2 regions of the Streptomyces sp. NPDC020362 genome follow, and region 1 is predicted to be linked to the other one. Evidence: riboswitches for the same ligand, from Rfam matches in the RefSeq annotation. Region 1 holds a riboswitch; the other holds the start of a gene.

Region 1 (5,153 bases):
AGGCCCGCACGGGCGGCGAGGTCCTGGAGCGGGCCCTCGTAGGTGTCGCGGGAGACCAGGTTGTAGTGGGGCTGGAGGGCGACGTACCGCGCCAGACCCTCCCGCTCGGAGAAGTCCAGGGAGGCCCGGAGCCGCTCAGGGGTGATGTTGGAGGCGGCGATGTGCCGGACCTTGCCCGCCTTCACCAGGCCGTCCAGGGCGCCGATGATCTCCTCGACCGGTACCTCGGGCTTGTCGTAGTGGGTGTAGTAGAGGTCGATGTAGTCGGTGCCCAGGCGGCGCAGGGAGGCGTCGGCGGCTGCCTTGATGTTGGCCGCGGACAAGCCCTGGTACTCGGGGTGCTGGCTGACCTTGGTGGCGATGACGACGTCGGAGCGGTTGCCGCGGGCCTTGACCCACTTGCCGATGATCGTCTCGGACTCGCCGCCCTTGTTGCCCTCGGCCCACGCCGAGTAGACGTCGGCGGTGTCGACGAAGTTGCCGCCGGCGGCCGTGTAGGCGTCCAGGACGGCGAAGGAGGTGTCCTCGTCGGCGGTCCAGCCGAAGACGTTGCCGCCGAGGGCGAGTGGGAAGACCTCGAGGTCGGAGGAACCCAGTGTGCGCCGTGAGGCATGAGAGTCGGTCATGTCCGGGTTAACGATCACATCCCTCCCGGACATTCCGGGAGGGATGTGAAGGGTGTGGGGACACACGACCGGCAGCCCTGACGCCGGGGGGTCGTCGTCAGGGCTGCCGGGGACCGGATGAGGGGATGGATCAGGCTCGGGCGGACTGGCCGGTCAGGGGTTGAGGCCCTTGCCGCGCAGCCACGTCATCGGGTCGATGCCGGTGGCCTGACCGTTCGGGTGGACCTCCAGGTGGAGGTGCGGGCCGGTGACGTTGCCGGTGGCGCCGATGCGGCCGATGACGTCGCCGGTGCTGACCTTCTGGCCGACGGAGACGCCGATCGAGGACTGGTGGCAGAACCACAGCTCGGTGCCGTCGTCCAGGGTGAGGACGGTGCGGTAGCCGTAGGCGCCGGCCCAGCCCGCCTGGGTGATGGTGCCGCCGTGGATGGCCTTGATGAGGGTGCCGGTGGGAGCGGCGAAGTCGAGGCCGGTGTGGTAGCCGGAGGACCACATCGAGCCGGGCTGGCCGAAGGTTCCGGTGATCGTGTACGAGACGACCGGCAGCTTGTACTGCTTGGCCAGCTCGGCCAGGCGCTCCGCCTCGGCCTGCTTCTTGGCGGCGGCCTCGGCCTTCTCCTTGGCGTCGGCGGCCTTGGCGGCGGCCTCCTTCTCGGCCTGGGCGGCCGCGGCGGCGCCCTGCTTCTCGGCGGAGGCGAGGGCGACCGCGGTGGCCTTGCTCTGGGCCTTGCTCTGCTGCTGCTCGGCCTGCGCCATGATCCGGTTGCGCAGGGCCTCGCCGGCGTTGCCGTCCTGGTCGCTGTCGGCGGAGTTCACGCCGACGTTGCTGAGCGAGGCCTCGGTGGCCTTGGACGCGTCGGAGGCGGAGGAGCCGTCGTCGAACAGGGAGCCGACGGAGGACAGGTCGGGCATCGAGAGGGAAACCGGCGGCTTGCCGGTGTGGGCGCTCGCCATGCCACCCGCGCCGACGGCGGCGATCACGCCGACGCCGAGGACGGTGGAGCTGCGAGCGAGTCCGCCGCCGCGCTGCTTGGAGACCCGGTGCCGGCCGCGTACCGGGCGGATGGAGTCCTCGGTGGGGTTCCACTCCTCCCAGGGGCCCTCTTCGGTGCGGTGGTCGCCGTAGCCGAAGGTCTCGGTCTCGCGCTGAGACGGGACGAACGGGGCTTCTGGGGCAGGCCGGTTGGACGCCACGAAGGCGTGCTCCTTTCCTTCCTCCGCCTACCGGGTTAGCTGACGGGTTCGGAGCAGGAAGGTCTCCTACGCGCGTATACCGGTCGTGGACCCAAACGGTTCACGACGGCATCCGAGCGATTCACCCCAAGGTGGTGGTTCCCCGGTTCCCTTGCGGGATTCGGCACGTGCGCACGGAGCCGCCTCGGGTGACGGCTGGGACGACCGCGCTGCGTTATCGAACGTTAATAGACCCACCTGTGAGATTCCAAGCCGTTCGGCTTGATCATTAACGTTCTTCGCTGCGGACGTACAGGGCACGACCGGCGGAAAACGGGCGAGTTGACCGGTGTTCAGGAGTCACGAACGTTTTGATGGTGACTCAGATGTTATGCGGAGGGCTGCCGTCCGGTCACTGTGGGTCACAGGGGTGGAAGCTGCGCCCGTCGACCCCGAGGGGTGGTCGCGAGGCCCGCACGGCGGGCGGCCGCTGTGGACCGAGCGGATCTCCGGCGTGATGTACGCCACTTGATGCCCCGAGGGGCGGTCGCAGAGCTGGGGATGCACTCACGGGGCCCGGAAGGGGCGGTCGCGGAGAAAACACTCAGGGCCGGAATCCATTGCTGGATTCCGGCCCTGAGTTTCAGTAGCGGGGACAGGATTTGAACCTGCGACCTCTGGGTTATGAGCCCAGCGAGCTACCGAGCTGCTCCACCCCGCGTCGTTGTGACTCCAGTGTACGTCATGCGCAGGGTGCGAAGCACACGGGTTTCCGTGAGGCGCCGATCACGCCATCAGATGCGCGTTCGGCGCCTTCGCCCGTCCCTCGTGTTCCGGCAGCAGTACGACGTCCACGCCCGCGCCCCGCAGCACCCCGGTGCCGTCGGCCGCCGTCACGAACGTGTCCGGCTCCCGCCAGGCCGTGACGACCCGGCGCACCCCCGCCCGCAGGATCAGCTCGGCGCAGGGTGCGGGCCGGGAGGCGCGGCGGGTGCAGGGTTCGAGGCTGCTGTAGACCGTGGCACCGGCCAGGCGCGGGTCGGCCGGGTCGAGCTTGGCGAGGGCCGCCTCCTCCGCGTGGACCACGGGGTCGCCGGCTTCGCGGGAGTGGCCGCGCGCCAGCTCCGCGCCGTCGGCGGCGACCACCACCGCACCGACACTGAAGGCCGTTCCGGAGGGCGGGCACAGGGCGGCCAGGTCGCAGGCGGTGCGCAGCCAGTGGTGGTCGGCGGCGGTGGGTACGGGGCCGGCGCCGGGGGCGGTGGGCTCGTAGCGCATGAGGACGACGTCCTCGATCCGGCGGGTTTCGGTGAGCCGGAGGCGGCCGCCCTGGTAGGACCCGGGCCCGAACAGGCGCGGCGCCGCCGGATCGCCGACGAACAGCGGGGCGAGGACCAGCTGCAGCTCGTCGGCGAGGCCCTGCTGGAGCAGCTGGGTGTGGACCGTGCCACCGCCCTCGACCATCAGGCGCCGTACGCCGCGCACGTCGTGCAGGTGTTCCAGCAGGGTGCGCCAGTCGAGGTCGCGGCCGAGGGAGACCACGTCGGCACTCCGGCCGAGGGCGCGCGAGGCCTGCTCGATGCCCTTGTCGGTGGTGTACACGAGCTTCTCGCCGCCCGTGTGCCAGAAGTTCGCGGCCGGGTCGAGGTCGCCGCCGGCGGTGACGGTGACCTTCAGCGGGTACGCGGGCCTGCCCTCGGCCGTGCGGGCCGCGCGGCGCTCGGGGGAGTTCACCAGGAGGCGCGGGTTGTCGGCGCGGATGGTGCCGGCGCCGATGAGGATGGCATCGACCGAGGCCCGCACCTCGTCGACGCGGTCGAAGTCGGCCGGGCTGGACAGCAGGAGCCGTTCGGGGCCGGTGTCGTCCAGGTAGCCGTCGAGGGAGACGGCGGCGGACAGCAGGACGTACGGGTACGGCATCGGCGCGCTCTCCCTGGCGAGGCGGAGGACTGTCGGTCTTGGTTCAAGTTTGAAACAAACTTACACTGGCGGCATGACGACCCGCTGGCTCACCCCCGAGGAGCAGCGCGCCTGGCGCGCCTACATCGCCGCCTCCCAGCTGCTGGAGGACGCGATCGACCGGCAGCTCCAGCAGGAGGCCGGCATGCCCCACCTGTTCTACTCCGTTCTGGCCAATCTCTCCGAGGCGTCCGACCGGCGCCTGCGGATGACCGACCTCGCCGAGAAGCTGAAGATCACCCGCAGCCGGCTGACGTATGCGGTGACCCGCCTCGAGCGGGACGGGCTGGTGCGCCGCGAGGAGTGTTGCTCGGACAAGCGCAGCTCGCTCGCGGTGCTGACGGACGAGGGGATGGCCGTACTGGAGCGTACGGCGCCCGGGCACGTCGAGGCGGTCCGTGCGACCCTCTTCGACCGGCTCACGCCGGAGCAGGTGGGGCACCTGGAGGAGATCTGCACGGGGATCACGCGCGGGCTGCAGGGGGACGACGCCGAGGCCGGGGCGGGCGACGTCCCGTGGCGGCGCCGTTCGTCGTGCTCGTCGTCCCGGCCCGACAGCCCTGGCAGTCCCGCCGGCCCCGCCAGTCCTGCCGGCCCCGACGGCCCTGCCGGCCCCTGAGCCGCGCCGGGGCGCACGGCGGCACCGGGGTCACATCGGAGTGCGCGAGAATCGATTGCTTTAACTTTTAAGCATGGGGTAGGGTCTCTCCGACCCACTGCTTCAAAACTGAAGCAACCGCCTCGGAGGGACCCGCATGCCCGACACCCCCGCCGCCACGCCGCGCGCCCGCGTCCGGGTACCGCTGCGCTTCGCCGACGGCTACCGCGTCGACGCCGAACTCGTCACCTTCCACGGCCTCACCGACGGCCAGGAGCACATCGCCGTAGTCCTCGGTGAGCCCGGCCCCGCCCCGCTTGTCCGGCTGCACTCCGAGTGCCTGACCGGGGACGTCTTCGGCTCGGCACGCTGCGACTGCGGCCCCCAGCTGCGCGAGGCGGTCGAGCGCATCGCCGACCGCGGGGGCGTCCTGCTCTACCTCCGCCAGGAGGGGCGCGGCATCGGCCTCTACAACAAGCTCGACGCCTACGCCCTCCAGGACCAGGGCCTCGACACCTACGAGGCGAACGCCGCGCTCGGGCTCCCGGAGGACGCCCGCGACTACACGGCCGCCGCGCAGATGCTGCAGGCCCTCGGCATCGGGGAGCTGGACCTGCTGTCCAACAACCCCGACAAGGCGGAGCAGTTGCGCGCGCTCGGCGTCGTCGTCCGCGACCGGGTGCCGACCGGCGTCTTCACCACGGCGCACAACGTGCGCTACCTCCGTGCGAAGGTCCTGCAGACCCAGCACACGCTGCCGCTCGCGGAGTTGAGCGAGCTGAACGCGGGCTGACCCG
Region 2 (5,153 bases), on a different contig from region 1:
GATGCCAAGCAGGCTCTTGCCGACCAGCGGCTGAGCAAGAATCCCGCGCACCACGACGAGCCCGAGCACGCCAAGGGGAAGACCGGCATCCCCGGTGAGCGCAAGGCCGAGCTGATGACGCACCTGCTCAACATCGACCCGCCGGACCACACCCGCCTGCGCCGCCTGGTCAGCAAGGCGTTCACGCCCCGCCGTGTCGCCGAGTTCGCGCCCCGGGTGCAGGAGCTGACCGACCGCCTCATCGACGGGTTCGCCGCGACGGGCTCCGCCGACCTCATCCACGAGTTCGCCTTCCCCCTGCCCATCTACGCCATCTGCGACATGCTCGGCGTCCCGCGCGAGGACCAGGACGACTTCCGGGACTGGGCGGGCATGATGATCCGGCACGGGGGAGGGCCGAGGGGCGGGGTCGCGCGGTCCGTGAAGAAGATGCGCGGCTATCTCGCCGACCTCATCCACCGCAAGCGCGAGGCGCTGCCCGCCGAGCCCGCGCCCGGCGAGGACCTGATCTCCGGGCTCATCCGGGCCTCCGACCACGGCGAGCACCTCACCGAGAACGAGGCCGCCGCCATGGCCTTCATCCTTCTCTTCGCCGGCTTCGAGACGACCGTCAACCTCATCGGCAACGGCACCTACGCCCTGCTCACCCACCCCGAGCAGCGGCGTCGGCTGCAGACGTCCCTGGCCGCCGGGGAGAGGGACCTCCTGGAGACCGGTGTCGAGGAACTCCTGCGGTACGACGGACCCGTGGAGCTGGCCACCTGGCGGTTCGGCACCCGGCCGCTCACCGTCGGCGGCCAGGACATCGCCGCCGGGGACCCGGTGCTCGTCGTCCTCGCCGCCGCAGACCGCGACCCCGAGCGGTTCGCCGATCCGGATGTGCTGGACCTGTCCCGCCGGGACAACCAGCACCTCGGGTACGGCCACGGCATCCACTACTGCCTCGGCGCTCCCCTCGCCCGGCTGGAAGGCCAGGCCGCCCTCGCCACCCTCCTCACCCGTCTGCCCGACCTGCGGCTCGCGGCCGATCCGGCCGAGCTGCGCTGGCGCGGCGGACTCATCATGCGCGGCCTGCGCACGCTGCCCGTGGAGTTCACGCCCGTGCCGTGAGCACACCCGCCCGGGCGCGTACGGCAGACCTCAATTCTGTGATCTTCACGTGATCTGCGCGGCATTAACTTGTGACAAGTGATCGTCTGCCGATACGTTCACCCATCAGCGTGACACCCCGCTTCACCCGTCACGCCGGCCCCGTTGTCGCACGAAAGGCTTCCGCATGCTCACCGGGAACGGTCGTCACCGTCGCCCCCGTCAGGCTCCGGCTCTCCTCGTCGCGGCCGGAGTGACCGGCTCCGCCATCGCCATCCCGCTCCTCGGTGCCGCGAGCGCCAACGCGGCCGACGGCACCACATGGGACAAGGTGGCCCAGTGCGAGAGCGGGGGTTCCTGGAGCGCGGACACCGGCAACGGGTACTACGGCGGCCTGCAGATATCCCAGGACGACTGGAACAAATACGGCGGCTCGGAGTACGCCTACAGCGCCGACCAGGCCAGCCGTTCGCAGCAGATCGCCGTCGCCGAGAAGATCCTCGCCGACCAGGGCACCACCCCCTGGGCCACCTGCGCCCTGCTCTCCGGCCTGACCTCGAACTCCGGCTCCGTGGACGTCGACACGGGCCTCGGTGACTCCGACGCGCAGGGCTCGGACGCGCAGGGCTCCGATGCGCAGGGCTCGGACTCGCAGGGTTCCGGTCACTCCTCCGGGCACAAGGACTCGTCCGACTCCACCGATACATCCGACTCATCCGGCCTGTCGGACTCGTCGTCTTCGTCCGACTCCTCCTCGGATGTGGCCGCCAAGCCGTCACCGAGCGCGAGTAAGCACACCGGTTCTCATCGCTCCGACAAGGCCGATGAAACCCCCAAGTCCGACAAATCCTCCTCGCCGGGCTCCGGGGGCCGGCAGGAAAACGAGTCGCCCACCGCGGACCCCACCACGGAAGACTCGGACAATTCCGCCCAGAGTGACGGCTCTTGGAGCCTCGTCGACACCGGCTCGCTCAGCAGCGGCGGGCGTCACCGCGGCGGGAGTGCGGACGAAAGCGCGGCAAACGGCCAGAACGCCGCCTCGCCCGGCCGCCATGCCTCCCGCGACGCGAGCACCTACACCGTCCGCGACGGCGACACCCTCGTCTCCATCGCCGACTCCCTTGACGTCGACGGCGGATGGCGCGCCCTGTACGCCGGGAACAAGAAGGTCGTCGGCGCCGACCCGAACGACATCACCCCCGGTCAGACCCTGAATATCGGTGCGGAAAAGGGTGGAAAGTAGCGGGAGTTGACGCCCCGCTTCACGCCGAATGTCCGTTTTGGCGAAAGTGTGGGATGAGTCTCAGAAGCCCTGATCGTCTTTGAAATTCCGCCGGGCGCATGTCTACGGTCAAGGCCGCTCGTCACCACGAGCCCCGGCACTCGCAACGCCGAGTCCTGCCAGCGGTTGCCCGGGAACAGTCGTCGCGTCATGCGCCGTAGGCAGGAGCGGGGGACCCAAGGTAAGTGCCGGGGCCAGCAGTTGAGGCTGGATCCGGCTAGGGGTGAAGCCGCGCCTCCCCAGGAGGTGCGGCCGGGCAACTCAACCGGCCCGAACCCGACAGCTCACCTCGCAGGCGTCGGTGAGGGGATCGATCCATGCTGTTTTCCGGCAAGGGCAAGCACCGTCGTCCGTCCAAGGCCACCCGGGCCATCGCGCTCGCCGGTGTCACCGGTGCCGTCGTCGCCGCCCCGCTGATGGCGGCCGGCAACGCCTCCGCCGCCACCGGCTCCGAGTGGGACGCGGTCGCCCAGTGCGAGTCCGGCGGCAACTGGGCCATCAACACCGGTAACGGCTACTACGGCGGCCTGCAGTTCTCCGCCTCCACCTGGGCCGCGTACGGCGGCACCGCCTACGCCGCGCAGGCCAACCAGGCCACCAAGGCGCAGCAGATCACCGTCGCCGAGAAGGTCCTCGCCGCCCAGGGCAAGGGCGCCTGGCCGGTGTGCGGCACGGGCCTGTCCGGCACCCCCTACAGCGGCTCCGCCCCCACCGCCGCGCCCAAGAGCGCCCCGGCGAAGACCACCGCGCCGACCACCCGCTCCACCGACACGCAGGCCGCCTCCCGCTCGGCCGAGCGTCCGGCCCCGAGCAAGACCGTCACCACCCCGACCGGCAAGAAGGTCAAGAAGGGCGACGGCGAGTACAAGGTCGTCAAGGGTGACACCCTCAGCACCATCGCCGAGAAGCACGGCGTCAAGGGCGGCTGGAAGAAGCTGTTCGAGCTGAACAAGGACATCGTCGAGGACGCCAACCTCATCTACCCGGGCCAGCAGCTGCACCTGAAGTGACACCTGGCTCCCACCGGAACCACAGCGCTCTCACAAGGCCCGCCCCCACTCTGAAGGCCTCGTGAGGGTCATCCCCCCGTCCCCACGGGCTCCCCGCCCCGGCGCGTGTTCCCCCGTACGCGCCGGGGCGGGGTTGTTTGTTTCCCCGCCCTGCTTTCCCGCCCTGTTTCCCCACTCTTCAGCCGGGCCTCATCCGGAAGCCCCTTTGTTCCGGACGTGAACAATGGGTACGGTCTCCCTGTCCACGGGACGGTCGGTCGGTGGCCGACGGGCCCGGGACGGTTAGGCTCTAGTCGCAAGGCGCACCCGCCCCGCACAACCAGCGTCACATCCATGAAGGAGATGCTCGTGCCGTCCATCGACGTCGTCGTAGCCCGGGAAATCCTGGACTCCCGAGGCAACCCCACGGTCGAGGTCGAGGTCGGCCTCGACGACGGCAGCACGGGTCGTGCCGCCGTTCCGTCCGGCGCCTCCACCGGCGCCTTCGAGGCCATCGAGCTGCGCGACGGTGACCCGAACCGCTACCAGGGCAAGGGCGTCGAGAAGGCCGTCCTCGCCGTCATCGAGCAGATCGGCCCGGAGCTGGTCGGCTACGACGCCACCGAGCAGCGCCTGATCGACCAGGCCATGTTCGACCTGGACGCCACCGACAACAAGGGTTCCCTCGGCGCCAACGCCATCCTCGGCGTCTCCCTCGCCGTCGCCCACGCCGCCTCCGAGGCCAGCGACCTCCCGCTCTTCCGCTACCTGGGCGGCCCGAACGCGCACCTGCTGCCGGTGCCGATGATGAACATCCTGAACGGCGGCTCGCACGCCGACTCCAACGTGGACATCCAGGAGTTCATGATCGCCCCGATCGGCGCGGAGTCCTTCTCCGAGGCCCTGCGCTGGGGCACCGAGGTCTACCACACCCTCAAGTCCGTCCTGAAGTCCAAGGGCCTGTCCACCGGCCTCGGCGACGAGGGCGGCTTCGCCCCGAACCTCGGCTCCAACCGTGAGGCCCTCGACCTCATCCTGGAGGCCGTCAAGCAGGCCGGGTACGTCCCCGGCGAGCAGATCGCCCTGGCGCTCGACGTCGCCGCCTCCGAGTTCTACAAGGAGGGCAAGTACGTCTTCGAGGGCAAGGAGCGCTCCGCCGCCGAGATGACGGAGTACTACGAGGAGCTGGTGGCGGCCTACCCGCTGGTCTCCATCGAGGACCCGCTGTTCGAGGACGACTGGGCCGGCTGGAAGGTCATCACCGACAAGCTCGGCGACAAGGTCCAGCTGGTCGGCGACGACCTCTTCGTCACCAACCCGGAGCGCCTGGCCCGCGGTATCGAGGAGGGCACCGCCAACGCCCTGCTGGTCAAGGTCAACCAGATCGGCTCGCTGACCGAGACCCTGGACGCCGTCGAGCTGGCCCAGCGCAACGGCTTCAAGTGCATGATGTCCCACCGCTCCGGCGAGACCGAGGACGTCACCATCGCCGACCTGGCCGTCGCCACCAACTGCGGCCAGATCAAGACCGGCGCCCCGGCCCGCTCCGAGCGCGTCGCCAAGTACAACCAGCTGCTGCGCATCGAGGAGATCCTCGACGACGCCGCGGTGTACGCGGGCCGCAGCGCCTTCCCGCGCTTCAAGGGCTGACCCCTCCCGGGCCAAGTCCCAGCCAGTCGTACGTACGTCCCCGTACCCGGTCCCGTACCGTGTCGGGGACGTACGCGCGTGTTGACGGGAGGCGGGGAAGATGGCCGTGCTGTGCTGTCCCGGGGGCACCCCCCGGACCCCCG

What was found. A riboswitch is a leader RNA that binds a small molecule or an ion and turns the genes downstream of it on or off. The one in region 1 is predicted to bind cyclic di-AMP.
Region 2: linked by a shared signal. The riboswitch ahead of AB0H32_RS08220 (transglycosylase family protein) and the one ahead of AB0H32_RS07420 (M23 family metallopeptidase) in region 1 are both predicted to bind cyclic di-AMP.

Annotation. Positions count from the first base shown of each region.
Region 1 covers NZ_JBFAET010000011.1:22,836-27,988, forward strand. The annotation lists gene AB0H32_RS07415 (aldo/keto reductase) at 1-626, opposite strand, end outside; gene AB0H32_RS07420 (M23 family metallopeptidase) at 780-1,820, opposite strand; cyclic di-AMP (ydaO/yuaA leader) riboswitch at 1,828-1,996, opposite strand; tRNA gene AB0H32_RS07425 (tRNA-Met) at 2,447-2,520, opposite strand; gene AB0H32_RS07430 (dihydrofolate reductase family protein) at 2,586-3,719, opposite strand; gene AB0H32_RS07435 (MarR family transcriptional regulator) at 3,793-4,377, shown strand; gene ribA (GTP cyclohydrolase II) at 4,514-5,149, shown strand.
Region 2 covers NZ_JBFAET010000012.1:84,353-89,505, forward strand. The annotation lists gene AB0H32_RS08210 (cytochrome P450) at 1-1,110, shown strand, start outside; gene AB0H32_RS08215 (transglycosylase family protein) at 1,277-2,332, shown strand; cyclic di-AMP (ydaO/yuaA leader) riboswitch at 2,515-2,684, shown strand; gene AB0H32_RS08220 (transglycosylase family protein) at 2,689-3,381, shown strand; gene eno (phosphopyruvate hydratase) at 3,724-5,010, shown strand.